DNA from 3 places in the Streptomyces sp. NBC_01622 genome. Region 2 is predicted to be linked to each of the others. Evidence: riboswitches for the same ligand, from Rfam matches in the RefSeq annotation. Region 2 holds a riboswitch; each other region holds the start of a gene.
What was found. A riboswitch is a leader RNA that binds a small molecule or an ion and turns the genes downstream of it on or off. The one in region 2 is predicted to bind thiamine pyrophosphate.

Region 1: another riboswitch for thiamine pyrophosphate. It lies ahead of thiC (phosphomethylpyrimidine synthase ThiC); the one in region 2 lies ahead of thiO (glycine oxidase ThiO).
Region 3: another riboswitch for thiamine pyrophosphate. It lies ahead of OH768_RS15465 (thiamine ABC transporter substrate binding subunit); the one in region 2 lies ahead of thiO (glycine oxidase ThiO).

Annotation. Positions count from the first base shown of each region.
Region 1 is NZ_CP109293.1:5,731,462-5,735,666, forward strand. Features, by position in the region: gene OH768_RS26285 (serine hydrolase domain-containing protein) at 1-358, shown strand, start outside; gene thiC (phosphomethylpyrimidine synthase ThiC) at 385-2,223, opposite strand; TPP riboswitch at 2,216-2,405, opposite strand; gene OH768_RS26295 (YibE/F family protein) at 2,477-3,979, shown strand; gene OH768_RS26300 (SsgA family sporulation/cell division regulator) at 4,170-4,205, opposite strand, start outside.
Region 2 is NZ_CP109293.1:8,264,933-8,269,137, forward strand. Features, by position in the region: gene pknB (Stk1 family PASTA domain-containing Ser/Thr kinase) at 1-158, opposite strand, end outside; gene OH768_RS38260 (thiazole synthase) at 263-1,057, opposite strand; gene thiS (sulfur carrier protein ThiS) at 1,061-1,261, opposite strand; gene thiO (glycine oxidase ThiO) at 1,258-2,430, opposite strand; TPP riboswitch at 2,428-2,539, opposite strand; gene OH768_RS38275 (hypothetical protein) at 2,592-2,846, shown strand; gene OH768_RS38280 (NAD(P)/FAD-dependent oxidoreductase) at 2,879-4,108, shown strand; gene OH768_RS38285 (Rv2175c family DNA-binding protein) at 4,173-4,205, shown strand, end outside.
Region 3 is NZ_CP109293.1:3,492,839-3,497,043, reverse strand. Features, by position in the region: gene OH768_RS15475 (SRPBCC family protein) at 11-457, shown strand; gene rlmN (23S rRNA (adenine(2503)-C(2))-methyltransferase RlmN) at 521-1,627, shown strand; TPP riboswitch at 1,649-1,755, shown strand; gene OH768_RS15465 (thiamine ABC transporter substrate binding subunit) at 1,752-2,828, shown strand; gene OH768_RS15460 (ABC transporter permease) at 2,876-4,205, shown strand, end outside.

The DNA.
Region 1 (4,205 bases), 2.5 Mb from region 2:
CTTCTTCCGGGCCCTGGCCGGCGGCAGGCTGCTCCCCGCCGCGCAGTGGCGCGAGATGCGGCAGACCGTGGAACGGACCGACGACCCGGAGGACGTGGCCGAGATGCCCGAGGGCACCTACGGCCTCGGCCTGCGAAAGATCCCGCTCTCCTGCGGCGGTTTCTACTACACCCACGAGGGCGACGGTGCGGGCGTCAACACCCGTCCCGCGGTGAGCGCCGACGGCAGGCGCGCGGTGACCGTCTCCATCACGACCACCACCGCGCCGCCGGACCTCGCCGCCCTCAACCGCGCGACAGGCACGCTGGTCGACCACACCCTGTGCGACAAGCCTGCCAAGGGCTCACCGAAGAGCTAGGCCGTGTCCGACCCAGCCGGTCGTCGTCAGTCGGCGATCGGCAGGTACACCCGGTTGCCCGCCGCCGCGAACTCCTTCGACTTCCGCGCCATGCCCTCCTCGACCTCCGCCTTGGTACCGCCGTGTTCGCGGCGGATGTCCTGGGAGATCTTCATCGAGCAGAACTTCGGCCCGCACATCGAGCAGAAGTGCGCCGTTTTGGCCGGCTCCGCCGGCAGTGTCTCGTCGTGGAACTCCCGAGCCGTGACCGGATCGAGGGCCAGGTTGAACTGGTCCTCCCAGCGGAACTCGAAGCGGGCGTCGGACAGCGCGTCGTCCCACTCCTGTGCACCTGGGTGCCCCTTGGCGAGGTCGGCTGCGTGGGCGGCGATCTTGTAGGTGATGACGCCGGTCTTGACGTCGTCACGGTTGGGCAGGCCCAAGTGCTCCTTGGGCGTGACATAGCAGAGCATGGCCGTGCCCCACCAGGCGATCATCGCGGCACCGATGCCGGAAGTGATGTGGTCGTACGCAGGCGCGACGTCCGTCGTCAGCGGGCCGAGCGTATAGAACGGAGCTTCATCACAGATCTCCTGCTGAAGGTCGATGTTCTCCTTGATCTTGTGCATCGGGACATGTCCCGGGCCCTCGATCATGGTCTGTACGTTGAAACGCTTCGCGATCGTGTTGAGTTCCCCGAGAGTCCTCAACTCGGCGAACTGCGCCTCGTCGTTGGCGTCCGCGATCGATCCGGGGCGCAGACCGTCGCCCAGCGAGTAGGTGACGTCGTAGGCGGCGAGGATCTCGCAGAGCTCCTCGAAGTTCTCGTAGAGGAACGATTCCTTGTGGTGCGCCAGGCACCAGGCCGCCATGATCGAGCCGCCGCGCGAGACGATGCCGGTCTTGCGGTTCGCCGTCAGCGGTACGAACGGCAGCCGCACGCCCGCGTGGACGGTCATGTAGTCCACGCCCTGTTCGGCCTGTTCGACGACCGTGTCCTTGTAGATCTCCCAGGTCAGCTCCTCGGCACGGCCGTCGACCTTTTCGAGCGCCTGGTAGAGCGGCACGGTGCCGATGGGGACGGGGGAGTTGCGCAGCACCCACTCGCGGGTGGTGTGGATGTTGCGGCCGGTGGACAGGTCCATGACCGTGTCGGCGCCCCAGCGGGTCGCCCAGGTCATCTTCTCGACCTCCTCCTCGATGGAGGAAGTGACCGCGGAATTGCCGATGTTGGCGTTGACCTTCACCAGGAACCGCTTGCCGATGATCATCGGCTCGATCTCCGGGTGGTTGACGTTGGCCGGCAGCACCGCACGCCCCGCCGCGATCTCCTCCCGGACCACCTCGGGCGAGACCTTCTCCCGTACGGCCACGAACTCCATCTCGGGCGTGATCTCGCCCCGTCGCGCGTAGGCGAGTTGAGTCACCGCCGTACCCTCACGTCCACGGCGCGGTTGCCGGGGGCGGCCCGGGAACACCGCGTCGAGGTTACGGAGTCCACCGCGCGGTGACGTGTGCTTGATTCCGTCGTCCTCGGGGCGGACGGGACGGCCCGCGTACTCCTCGGTGTCGCCCCGGGCGATGATCCAGTTCTCCCGCAGCGGCGCCAGTCCCCTGCGGACGTCGGTGTCGACGAGCGGATCGGTGTACGGGCCTGAGGTGTCGTACAGCGTCACGGACTGCCCGTTGGTGAGGTGTACCTGACGGACCGGCACCCGCAGATCGGGGCGCGAGCCCTCGACATACCCCTTGTGCCAGCCGGCGGACTTCCCGGCCGCAGAGGACTCCTCGACCCCCGTCGGCTGCCCGGCCCGTGCGAACTCCTCGCCCGGAATGGGCTGTTCGTCCTGGCTGAAGGCAGGCGTGCGTACGTCCTTGTTGGTCATGAGACCTACTCCCTACGCCGGCATTACCCGGTAACAGGTTCGGCGGTCGACGCAGCGGCTTCCGTCAGCCGATGTTTCATGTGAAACATCACTCGATACAGGTGACGTTTCCCGTGAAACATCGCAGAGACGGAGGTCAGCGCCCTCTCAGCCCGGTGCTCCGAGCTCCCGCGTGTGCAAAGGTGCCTCCACGCTAGCGTCATATGTGGCGCGGTGAACAGTGGGCCTCCGGCGTTCTTGCGATGATCGGGCGGTGACCACGACGCAGCAGCCCCCGTACCCGCCGACCGGGCCGCCGCATGGCCATGACCACGGCCACGGTTCCGATGGCGACCATGGCTCCGGGTCCGGGGACGACGACAGCTCCGGCGGGGACGGCGGGCACGGTTCCGGCGCGGGTGGTGGACACGGTCACTCGCACAGTCACGGCCCGGCCGCCCCCGTCTCCCGTCACCTCCGGAAGGTCATCGCGGCGATCCTGATCCCGTTCACGGTCGCGGTCGTGGTCGGCATGGTGGTGCTGTGGCCCGGCGGCGCACCGTCGCACAAGCGCACCGGCGTCGGCTTCGACCGGCAGACGCAGCAGGCGACGGTCACCAAGGTCGTCAGCGTGAGCTGCGCCTCGGTGAACGCCTCGGGCGGGGGCGCGACCGGGGACACCTCCACGGCCGAGGGCTCCTCGGCACAGCAGGAGGCGGGCGGCACCTGCAAGAAGGCCACGGTCACGGTCAGCACCGGCAAGGACAAGGGCCGTACGTTCACGGAGATCGTGCAGCCCGACCAGTCACGGCAGTTGCATCAGGGCGAGAAGGTCGTGGTCGCGTACGAGCCCTCCGCGCCCAGGGATCTGCAGTACTCGGTCACCGATGTGAACCGTAAGTTCCCCATGGCGCTGCTCGCCGGCATCTTCGCGCTGGCCGTCGTGGTGGTGGGCCGGCTGCGCGGCGTCATGGCACTGATCGCGCTGGCCATCAGCTTCATGATCCTCAACTTCTTCATCCTGCCCGCAATCCTGCACGGCTCGAACCCGCTGATCGTGGCGGTGGTCGGATCGAGCGCCATCATGCTGATCGCCCTCTACATGTGCCACGGACTGTCGGCCCGTACGTCCGTGGCGGTGCTCGGCACGCTGATGTCGCTGGTCCTGATCGGCGTCCTGGGTTCGGTGTTCATCGGCTGGGCCGCGCTGACCGGCAACACGGACGACAACACGGGCCTGATCCACGGGCTGTATCCGTCGATCGACATGAGCGGCCTGCTGCTCGCCGGCGTCATCATCGGTTCGCTCGGTGTGCTCGACGATGTGACGGTCACGCAGACCTCGGCGGTCTGGGAACTGCACGAGGCCAACCCGTCGATGGGCTGGCGCGGGCTGTACCGCGCTGGTATCCGGATCGGCCGCGACCACATCGCGTCCGTGGTCAACACGCTCGTCCTCGCCTACGCGGGCGCCGCCCTGCCGTTGCTGCTGCTCTTCTCCATCGCGCAGAGCAGCGTGGGGTCGGTCGCCAACAGCGAGTTGGTCGCCGAGGAGATCGTACGCACGCTTGTGGGCTCGATCGGCCTGGTCGCCTCGGTACCGGTCACCACCGCGCTCGCGGCCCTGGTGGTCTCGGCGGACCGACCGGGACGCGAAACAGCTCCCGCGGGGGTTGCGGCGGCGGCCACGGCGGCGCCGGGTGCCGGGCCCGCGGCAGCGCCCGGTGCCAAGCCGGCGCCGGCGCGCGGCGGGAAGGGCCGACGCCGCAAGCACTGAGGACGGCGAGAACCGCCGCACGGAGCCACACAGAAGCGTTCCTGCGACTCCAGGGCTCCTCCCGGGCTTCCCGGACCGCACCCGGACCTCTCGGCCTCGCAGGCCTTTCAGGGCTCCACAGATGCCTCCAGGGGCCTCGGGCCCCGTGGTGAAGCGTTACGCCAACTCTCCCCGCCGCCGTAGCAACGCTTCAGCCGGCGCTCTGCTCCTCCGCCAGGATGCGGTC
Region 2 (4,205 bases):
AGCGTCGGGTGCATCACCTTGAGCGCGAGGACCCGGTCCAGGCGGGTGTCCACGGCCCGGTAGACCGTGGCCATCCCGCCGACGGCGATCCGCGCGTCGACGCGATAGCGGCCGTCGAGCAACTGCCCGACGAGAGGGTCATGAAGGGTCGTATCCACGCAGGTGAGTGTACGAGCCGAGGCTGACAGCACCGCCTTTTCGGCCAGTTTCGGGGCGGTACTGCAGCCGAGCTGTGACGGATCCCACCCTGGGGAGCGGGAGTTCAGAACGCCGGACGTTCGGGGTCCAGACGGGCCAGGCCGGTCGTCGGAGACGACGCCTCGGCGAAGTGCCTACGGGGGATACGCCCCGCCCGGAACGCCAGCCGCCCCGCCTCCACCGCGCTCCGCATCGCGGACGCCATCAGCACCGGCTCCTGCGCCCGCGTCACCGCCGAGGCAAGCATCACACCCGCGCACCCCAGCTCCATCGCGAACGCCGCGTCGGACGCCGTACCGGCCCCCGCGTCCAGAATCACCGGCACGCGCGCGTGCTCGGTGATCAGCTGGAAGTTGTGCGGATTGCGGATACCGAGCCCGGAACCGATCGGCGACCCCAGGGGCATGATCGCCGCACACCCGACGTCCTCCAGCTTCCGCGCCAGCACGGGATCGTCGTTCGTGTACGGCAGCACCGTGAACCCGTCGTCGACCAGGGTCTCGGCGGCGTCCAGCAGCTCGATCGGGTCGGGCAGCAGGGTGCGCTCGTCCGCGATCACCTCAAGTTTGACCAGTGCCGTCCCGAGCGCCTCCCGCGCGAGCCGGGCCGTCAGCACCGCCTCGCCCGCCGTGAAGCAGCCCGCGGTGTTGGGCAGCACCCGGATGCCGAGCCGCTCCAGGACGGACAGCACCGAACCGTGCACGGAAGCGTTCACGCGCCGCATCGCGACCGTCGTGAGCTCCGTCCCGGAGGCGACCAGCGCGCGCTCCAGGACGTCGAGGCTGGGCGCGCCCCCGGTGCCCATGATCAGCCGGGACGTGAAGGACGTACCACCGAGGACGAAGGGGTCGTCGGCCATGGGTCAGCCTCCTTGGACGGCGGTGAGGACCTCGACGCGGTCCCCCTCGGAGAGGGAGGTCGAGGGCCACTCCGCGCGCGGGACGACGGTTTCGTTGAGGGCGGCGGCCACCCCGGAGGGCGACGGGGCCAGGGTGCGCACAAGGGTGTCGAGAGCCGTGCCGGGCGCGATCACCCGGGGCTCCCCGTTGACGGAGACGTTCATGCGGGCTGCTCCACGAGTGCCGTGCGTTCCGCGCGGGCGAACCGCTTCGGGGTGAACGGGCGTGCCTCGTCCGGGAGTTCGCCGGTGGCCAGGGCGTGTGCGAGGGCGTCGCCGGTGACCGGCGTGAGCAGCACGCCGTTGCGGTAGTGCCCGGTGGCCAGCAGCAGTCCCGGCAGTTCGGTCGGGCCCAGCAGCGGCGCGTTGTCGGGGGAGCCCGGGCGCAGTCCGGCCCGGGTCTCGGTGAGCGGCAGTTCGGTGATCCCGGGGACCAACTCGTGGGCGTCGCGCAGCAGTTCGTAGACACCGCCGGCGGTCACCGTGGTGTCCCAGCCCAGTTCCTCGCTGGTCGCGCCGACGACCAGCTCGCCGTTCTCGCGCGGCACCAGATAGACGTGGCTGCCACGCACCACGGCCCGCACGGTCCTGCTCAGGAACGGCGCGTACCGCTCCGGCACGGTCAGCCGCAGCACCTGCCCCTTCACGGGCCGTACGGGCGGCAGGACGTCGCCTGGGACCCCGGCAAGCCGCCCGCTGAGGCTGCCGCCCGCGAGCACCACCTGGTCCGCGCCCAGCACATCACCCTCACGCGTGACGACCCCCGTGGCGCGGTCCTGCCCGACCGTGAGCCGCTCGGCCCACGTCCGGTGGAAGGCGACCCCGGCGCGCTCGCACGCGGCCACCAGGGCGCCCGCCAGCCGCCGCGGGTCGACCTGGTGGTCCCCGTCGACCCGGAGCCCCCCGCGCACCCCCGGTGCGAGCATCGGCTCCAGGCGCCGGCAGTCGCGCCCGGACAGCCACTCGGAGTCCAGGCCCGACCGGTGCTGCAGGGCGTGCAGTTCACGGAGGTGGGCGCGGTCGTCGGCGTCCAGGGCGACGGCCAGGGTGCCGCAGCGCCGGTAGCCGAGGTCGAGGCCGGTGAGGTCGGTCAGCTCGGCCGCGAAGTCCGGGTAGCGCTGCGCCGAGGCCAGGTTGAGGGCGAGCAGCGTCTGTTCGCCGTAGTGCAGTTCCGTGACGGCGGCCAGCATCCCGGCGGCCACCTGCGCGGCCCCGCCGCCCGGGTCGGGGTCCACGACGGCGGTGGCGAACCCGCGTTGCGCGGCCCGCCAGGCCGTGACCAGGCCGATGATCCCGCCCCCGACGACGAGGACGTCTGACGTACGTGTAGGCATGGGCGTCCAGCCCCTCCCTTCGCCGGCATGACCCGGATCAGGTTCGTACGGTCGGAGGCCGCCAGCCTCCCTCTCAGCCCGGTGCGTCCGGACTCCCGCGAGTGCTTGTACGTTGGCCACCCTAGCCCGTACCCCATGTCCCAGTAAGGGAGCCTCCGTCCATGGTCCGCTCGCTCGAGGGTCTCGTCCTCGCCCCGGTCGCGGACCAGGCACCGGGTCAGGTCGGCACCCGCACCCGGTTCGCCTACCACGAGAAGGACGGCGAGATCTGGGCCGAGTACGCGGGCGGCGACGTCGTACGCGGGCATCTCGTCGGCACGCGCGCGGGGGACCGTCTCGACGAGACCTGGGAGTGGGAGTCGCAGCCGGGGAGCGGGACGAGTGTTGTGGAACAGGTCACTGAACGCGCCCCCTGACTGACGATTTGGCAGGTGTCTATGGTGATCGGATGAGCGAGCAGACACGGGGACAGGGCGCGGGGGCAGGGCGGCGAGTGGTCGTCGTCGGCGCGGGCATGGCCGGGGTGCAGACCGCGGTCGCCCTGCGCGAACAGGGCTTCACCGGCACCGTCACCCTTCTCGGCGCCGAACCCCATCAGCCCTACGACCGGCCCCCGCTGTCCAAGGCCGTCCTGCTCGGCAAGGCCGAGGGCTCCGCCTTCGACGTCGACTTCGAGGCGCTCGGCATCGAACTCCGGCTCGGGCGCGAGGTGTCGGGCCTGCGCCCCGGAGACCACGAACTGGACACTGCCGAGGGCCCGGTGCCCTACGACGTCCTCGTCCTCGCCACCGGCGCCGAACCGATCCGGCTGCCGGGCGCCGACGGCATCCCCGGGGTGCATCTGCTGCGCACCCTGGACGACGCCGAGCGGCTGCGGCCGGTGCTCGCGCGGCAGCACGACATCGTGGTCGTCGGCGCGGGCTGGATCGGCGCCGAGTTCGCCACGGCCGCGCGCGAGGCGGGCTGTGCGGTGACCGTCGTAGAAGCCGCCGACCGGCCGCTCGCGGGCGCGCTGCCCGCCGACGTGGCCGCGCCGATGGCCGCCTGGTACGCGGACGCCGGAGCCGTGCTGCGCACGCACACGCGCGTGGAGCGCGTCGAACCCGGCGCGGTGGTCCTCGACGACGGCACCCGGCTGCCCGCCGGAGCCGTCGTGGTCGGGATCGGCGCCCGCCCCGCCACCGGCTGGCTCGCGGACTCCGGCATCGAGCTGGGCGCCCACCGCGAGGTCGTGGCCGACGACCGGCTGCGCACCTCGGTGCCGGACGTGTACGCGGTCGGCGACTGCGCCTCCTTCCCTTCGGGAAGGTACGGCGAGCGCCTTCTCGTCCACCACTGGGACAACGCCCTCCAGGGCCCGCGCACGGTCGCCGCGAACATCGTCGGCCAGACCCCGGCGGTCTACGACCCGGTGCCGTACTTCTGGTCCGAGCAGTTCGGCCGCTTCGTCCAGTACGTCGGCCATCACGCGTCCGCCGACACGACCCTGTGGCGCGGCGACCCGGCCACCCCGGCCTGGACCTTCTGCTGGCTGCGCGGGGACCGCCTGGTGGCCGTTCTCGCGGTCGGCCGCCCCCGTGACCTGGCCCAGGGCCGCCGCCTGATCGAGTCGGGCACGCCGATGAATCCCGGGCCGCTGGCGGACCCTTCTCTCCCGATGAAGGCCGCTATCGCCTAGTTCGTCCCCCCGAGTCGGACCGGCCCGGCTTCCGACTGTCAGTCCGGGATGGCACGCTGTTTACGTGACCGAGATTGACGCAAAGATCGATGCTCTC
Region 3 (4,205 bases), 4.8 Mb from region 2:
GGAGGGCGTCATGTCCGCCTTCCATGAAGAGTTCGACGTGGACTGCCGTCCGGAGGACGCCTGGGCGTACGTCATCGACCCGTCCCACCTCCCCGAGTGGCAGGAGAGCGCGGTGTCCGCCGAACAGCTCGACGACCGGCCCTTCGGCCTCGGCTCCCGGGTCCGCGTCACCCGGCACGTGGGTCGCCGCGACATGGCGATGACCATGGAGTGCACCGAGTTCCAGCCGCCGTACGCCTGGACCGTGCGCGGGATCGACGGCCCCATCAGGGGCAACTTCCGCGGCGAGATCTCACCCGTCGACGACGGACGCCGTACCCGGGTGACGATGGATCTCGACTTCGAGGGACACGGCATCGGCAAGGTCCTGCTGCCCTTCGTCGTGCGCCCCCAGATCCGACGCGAGATGCCCCACAACGAGAGGCTCCTGAGGGAACACCTGGAGCACATCGGCTGAACTCGGCTGAAGCGGATCACCGTAAACGGATCACGGTAAACGATCTGCGACACTGGTACAGCCATGCCTAAGCCCGGAGAACTCACATTCGTCGCCCCCCGCGGAGCCCAGAAGCCGCCGCGGCACCTTGCCGATCTCACGCCCGCCGAGCGCAAGGAAGCCGTCGCCGCGGTCGGGGAGAAGCCCTTTCGCGCCAAGCAGCTCTCGCAGCACTACTTCGCGCGCCTCGCGCACGACCCGGCGGAGTGGACCGACATCCCCGCCGGTTCGCGCGCCAAGCTGCAAGAGGCGCTGCTCCCTGAGCTGATGACGGTCGTACGGCATCTGTCGACCGACCAGGACACCACCCGCAAGACGCTGTGGCGGCTGTTCGACGGGACGCTCGTCGAGTCCGTGCTGATGCGGTACCCGGACCGGGTCACCATGTGCATCAGCTCGCAGGCGGGCTGCGGGATGAACTGCCCGTTCTGCGCGACCGGTCAGGCCGGCCTGGACCGCAATCTGTCCACCGGTGAGATCGTGCACCAGATCGTGGACGGCATGCGGGCGCTGCGCGACGGTGAGATCCCGGGCGGTCCCGCGCGGCTCTCCAACATCGTCTTCATGGGCATGGGCGAGCCCCTCGCCAACTACAAGCGGGTCGTCCAGTCCATCCGCGCCCTCACCGACCCCGAGCCGGACGGCCTCGGCCTCTCGCAGCGCGGGATCACCGTCTCTACGGTCGGACTGGTCCCGGCGATCCACCGGTTCTCCGACGAGGGCTTCAAGTGCCGGCTCGCGATCTCGCTGCACGCGCCGGACGACGACCTGCGCGACACCCTGGTTCCCGTGAACACCCGGTGGAAGGTGCGCGAGGTCCTCGACGCGGGCTGGGAGTACGCGGCGAAGTCGGGACGCCGGCTGTCCATCGAGTACGCGCTGATCCGGGACATCAACGACCAGGCGTGGCGCGGCGACCGGCTCGGCCGGCTCCTCAAGGGCAAGCCGGTGCACGTCAACCTGATCCCGCTGAACCCGACGCCGGGCTCCAAGTGGACGGCCTCCCGTCCCGAGGACGAGAAGGCGTTCGTCGAGGCCATCGCGGCCCATGGGGTGCCGGTCACCGTCCGGGACACCCGCGGCCAGGAGATCGACGGAGCGTGCGGCCAGCTCGCGGCCACCGAGAGGTAATCTCTGCCGTAAGTACATTTTCATATCCGACAGGGGAGCGCGCAGCGCTGAGAGTGCGGCAATCGGGCCGCAGACCCTCTGAACCTCGCCCAGGTCATTCTGGGTAGGAAGTTCGGTCATCACCGTGAACACCAAGAAGTACTGTGCTGTCCTCGTCGGCCTCGGCCTGGTCACGCTCTCCGCGTGCGGGTCGGGGTCGGACCAGGGCAGTGGCTCCGGCTCCAAGACCGTCACGCTCGTCAGCCACGACTCTTGGGCCGTATCCAAGAGCGTCCTCAAGGACTTCGAGAAGCAGTCCGGCTACACGGTCAAGGTCCTCAAGGACGGCGACGCGGGCCAGGCCGTCAACAAGGCGATCCTGACGAAGGACAACCCGCAGGGAGACGTCTTCTTCGGCGTCGACAACACCCTGCTCTCCCGCGCGCTCGACAACGGTCTCTTCCAGTCCTACGACGCGAAGGGCTCCGCCACCGTCAAGCCCGCGTACCGCGTCGACGAGACCAAGCATCGCGTCACGCCCATCGACACGGGCGACATCTGCGTCAACTACGACAAGGCGTACTTCAGCAAGCACAAGCTGACCCCGCCGACCTCCTTCGCGGACCTCGTCAAGCCCGAGTACAAGAACCTCCTCGTCACCGAGAACGCCGCCACCTCCTCACCCGGCCTCGGTTTCCTGCTGGGCAGCGCGGCGCAGTTCGGGGACGACAGCTGGCAGGCGTACTGGAAGAAGCTCAAGGCCAACGGCGTGAAGGTCGTCGACGGCTGGGAGCAGGCCTACGACCAGGAGTTCTCCGGTTCGGCCGGCGGGAAGAAGGCGGGCGGCGACCGGCCCCTCGTCGTCTCCTACGCCTCCTCGCCGCCCGCCGAAGTCATCTACGGCGACCCGAAGCCGACCACCGCGCCCACCGGGGTGTCGTACGGCACCTGCTTCCGGCAGACCGAGTACGCGGGACTGCTCAGCAACGCCAAGAACACCAAGGGCGGCAAGGCCTTCATCGACTTCCTGCTCACCAAGGAGTTCCAGGAGGACATGCCGCTCAACATGTTCGTCTACCCGGTGATCGAGGGCGCGACAGTGCCGGCCGAGTTCACGCAGTACGGTCCGCAGGCCAAGGACCCCGAGACCATGGCCCCCACGAAGATCGCCGCCGACCGGGACCAGTGGGTCAAGTCGTGGACCTCGCTCGTACTGAAGTAGTCCCGCGGAAGTCCTCCCGTAGAGGGAACGTGACGCGGCTCGGCCTCATGGTCCTGCCCGTCGCGTTCTTCGCGGTGTTCTTCGCCTACCCCGTCGCCGCGATCGTCGGGCGCGGTCTCAAGGTGGACGGCGCCTGGCAGTTGGGCCGGATCCGGGACGTGCTGGCCCAGTCCGACATCCGGCACGTGCTGTGGTTCACCACCTGGCAGGCGCTCGCCTCCACCGCGCTCACGCTGCTGATCGCGCTCCCCGGCGCGTATGTCTTCGCGCGCTTCGACTTCCCGGGAAGGCAGGTGCTGCGGGCCGTCGTGACGGTCCCCTTCGTGCTGCCGACGGTCGTCGTCGGTACGGCCTTCCTCGCGCTCGTCGGCCGGGGCGGACTCCTCGACGACCTGTGGGGCGTACGGCTGGACACCACCGTGTGGGCCATCCTGCTCGCGCACGTCTTCTTCAACTACGCGGTCGTCGTACGGACGGTGGGCGGCCTCTGGGCACAGCTCGACCCGCGTCAGGAGGAGGCCGCGCGGATGCTCGGCGCCTCCCGGCTCCGGGCCTGGCGGAAGGTGACGCTGCCCGCGCTCGCGCCCGCCGTGGCCGCCGCCGCGCTGATGGTCTTCCTCTTCACCTTCACCTCCTTCGGCGTGGTGCAGATCCTCGGCGGCCCGACCTTCTCGACCCTCGAAGTGGAGATCTACCGCCAGACTTCGGAAGTCTTCGACCTTTCCACGGCGGCCGTGCTGACGATCGTCCAGTTCGTCGCGGTCGGCGCGATCCTCGCCGTCCATGCCTGGACGGTACGGCGACGGGAGACGGCTCTACGACTCGTGGACCCGGCGGTGACCGCACGGCGCCCGCGCGGGGCCGGCCAGTGGTCCCTGCTCGCCGGGGTCCTCGTCTCCGTCCTGCTGCTGCTCGTGCTGCCGCTCGCCGTGCTGGTCCAACGGTCCCTGGACTCACCGGACTTCGGCTACTACCGGGCGCTGACCCACGACGACGGCGGCACCTTCCTGGTCCCGCCGATCGCCGCGATCGGCAACTCGCTGGAGTACGCCGTCGCCGCCACCGCGATGGCCGTGGTGATCGGGGGGCTCGCCGCAGCGGCCCTGACCCGGCGCGATGCCGGGCGGCTGGTGCGGGGCTTCGACGCGCTGCTGATGCTGCCGCTCGGGGTGTCGGCGGTGACCGTCGGCTTCGGGTTCCTGATCTCGCTCGACAAACCCCCGGTGGATCTGCGGAGTTCATGGATCCTGGTGCCGCTCGCACAGGCGCTGGTGGGCGTCCCCTTCGTCGTACGGACGATGCTGCCCGTGCTGCGGGCGGTGGACGGGCGGCTGAGGGAGGCGGCGGCCGTGCTCGGGGCGTCCCCGTGGCGGGTGT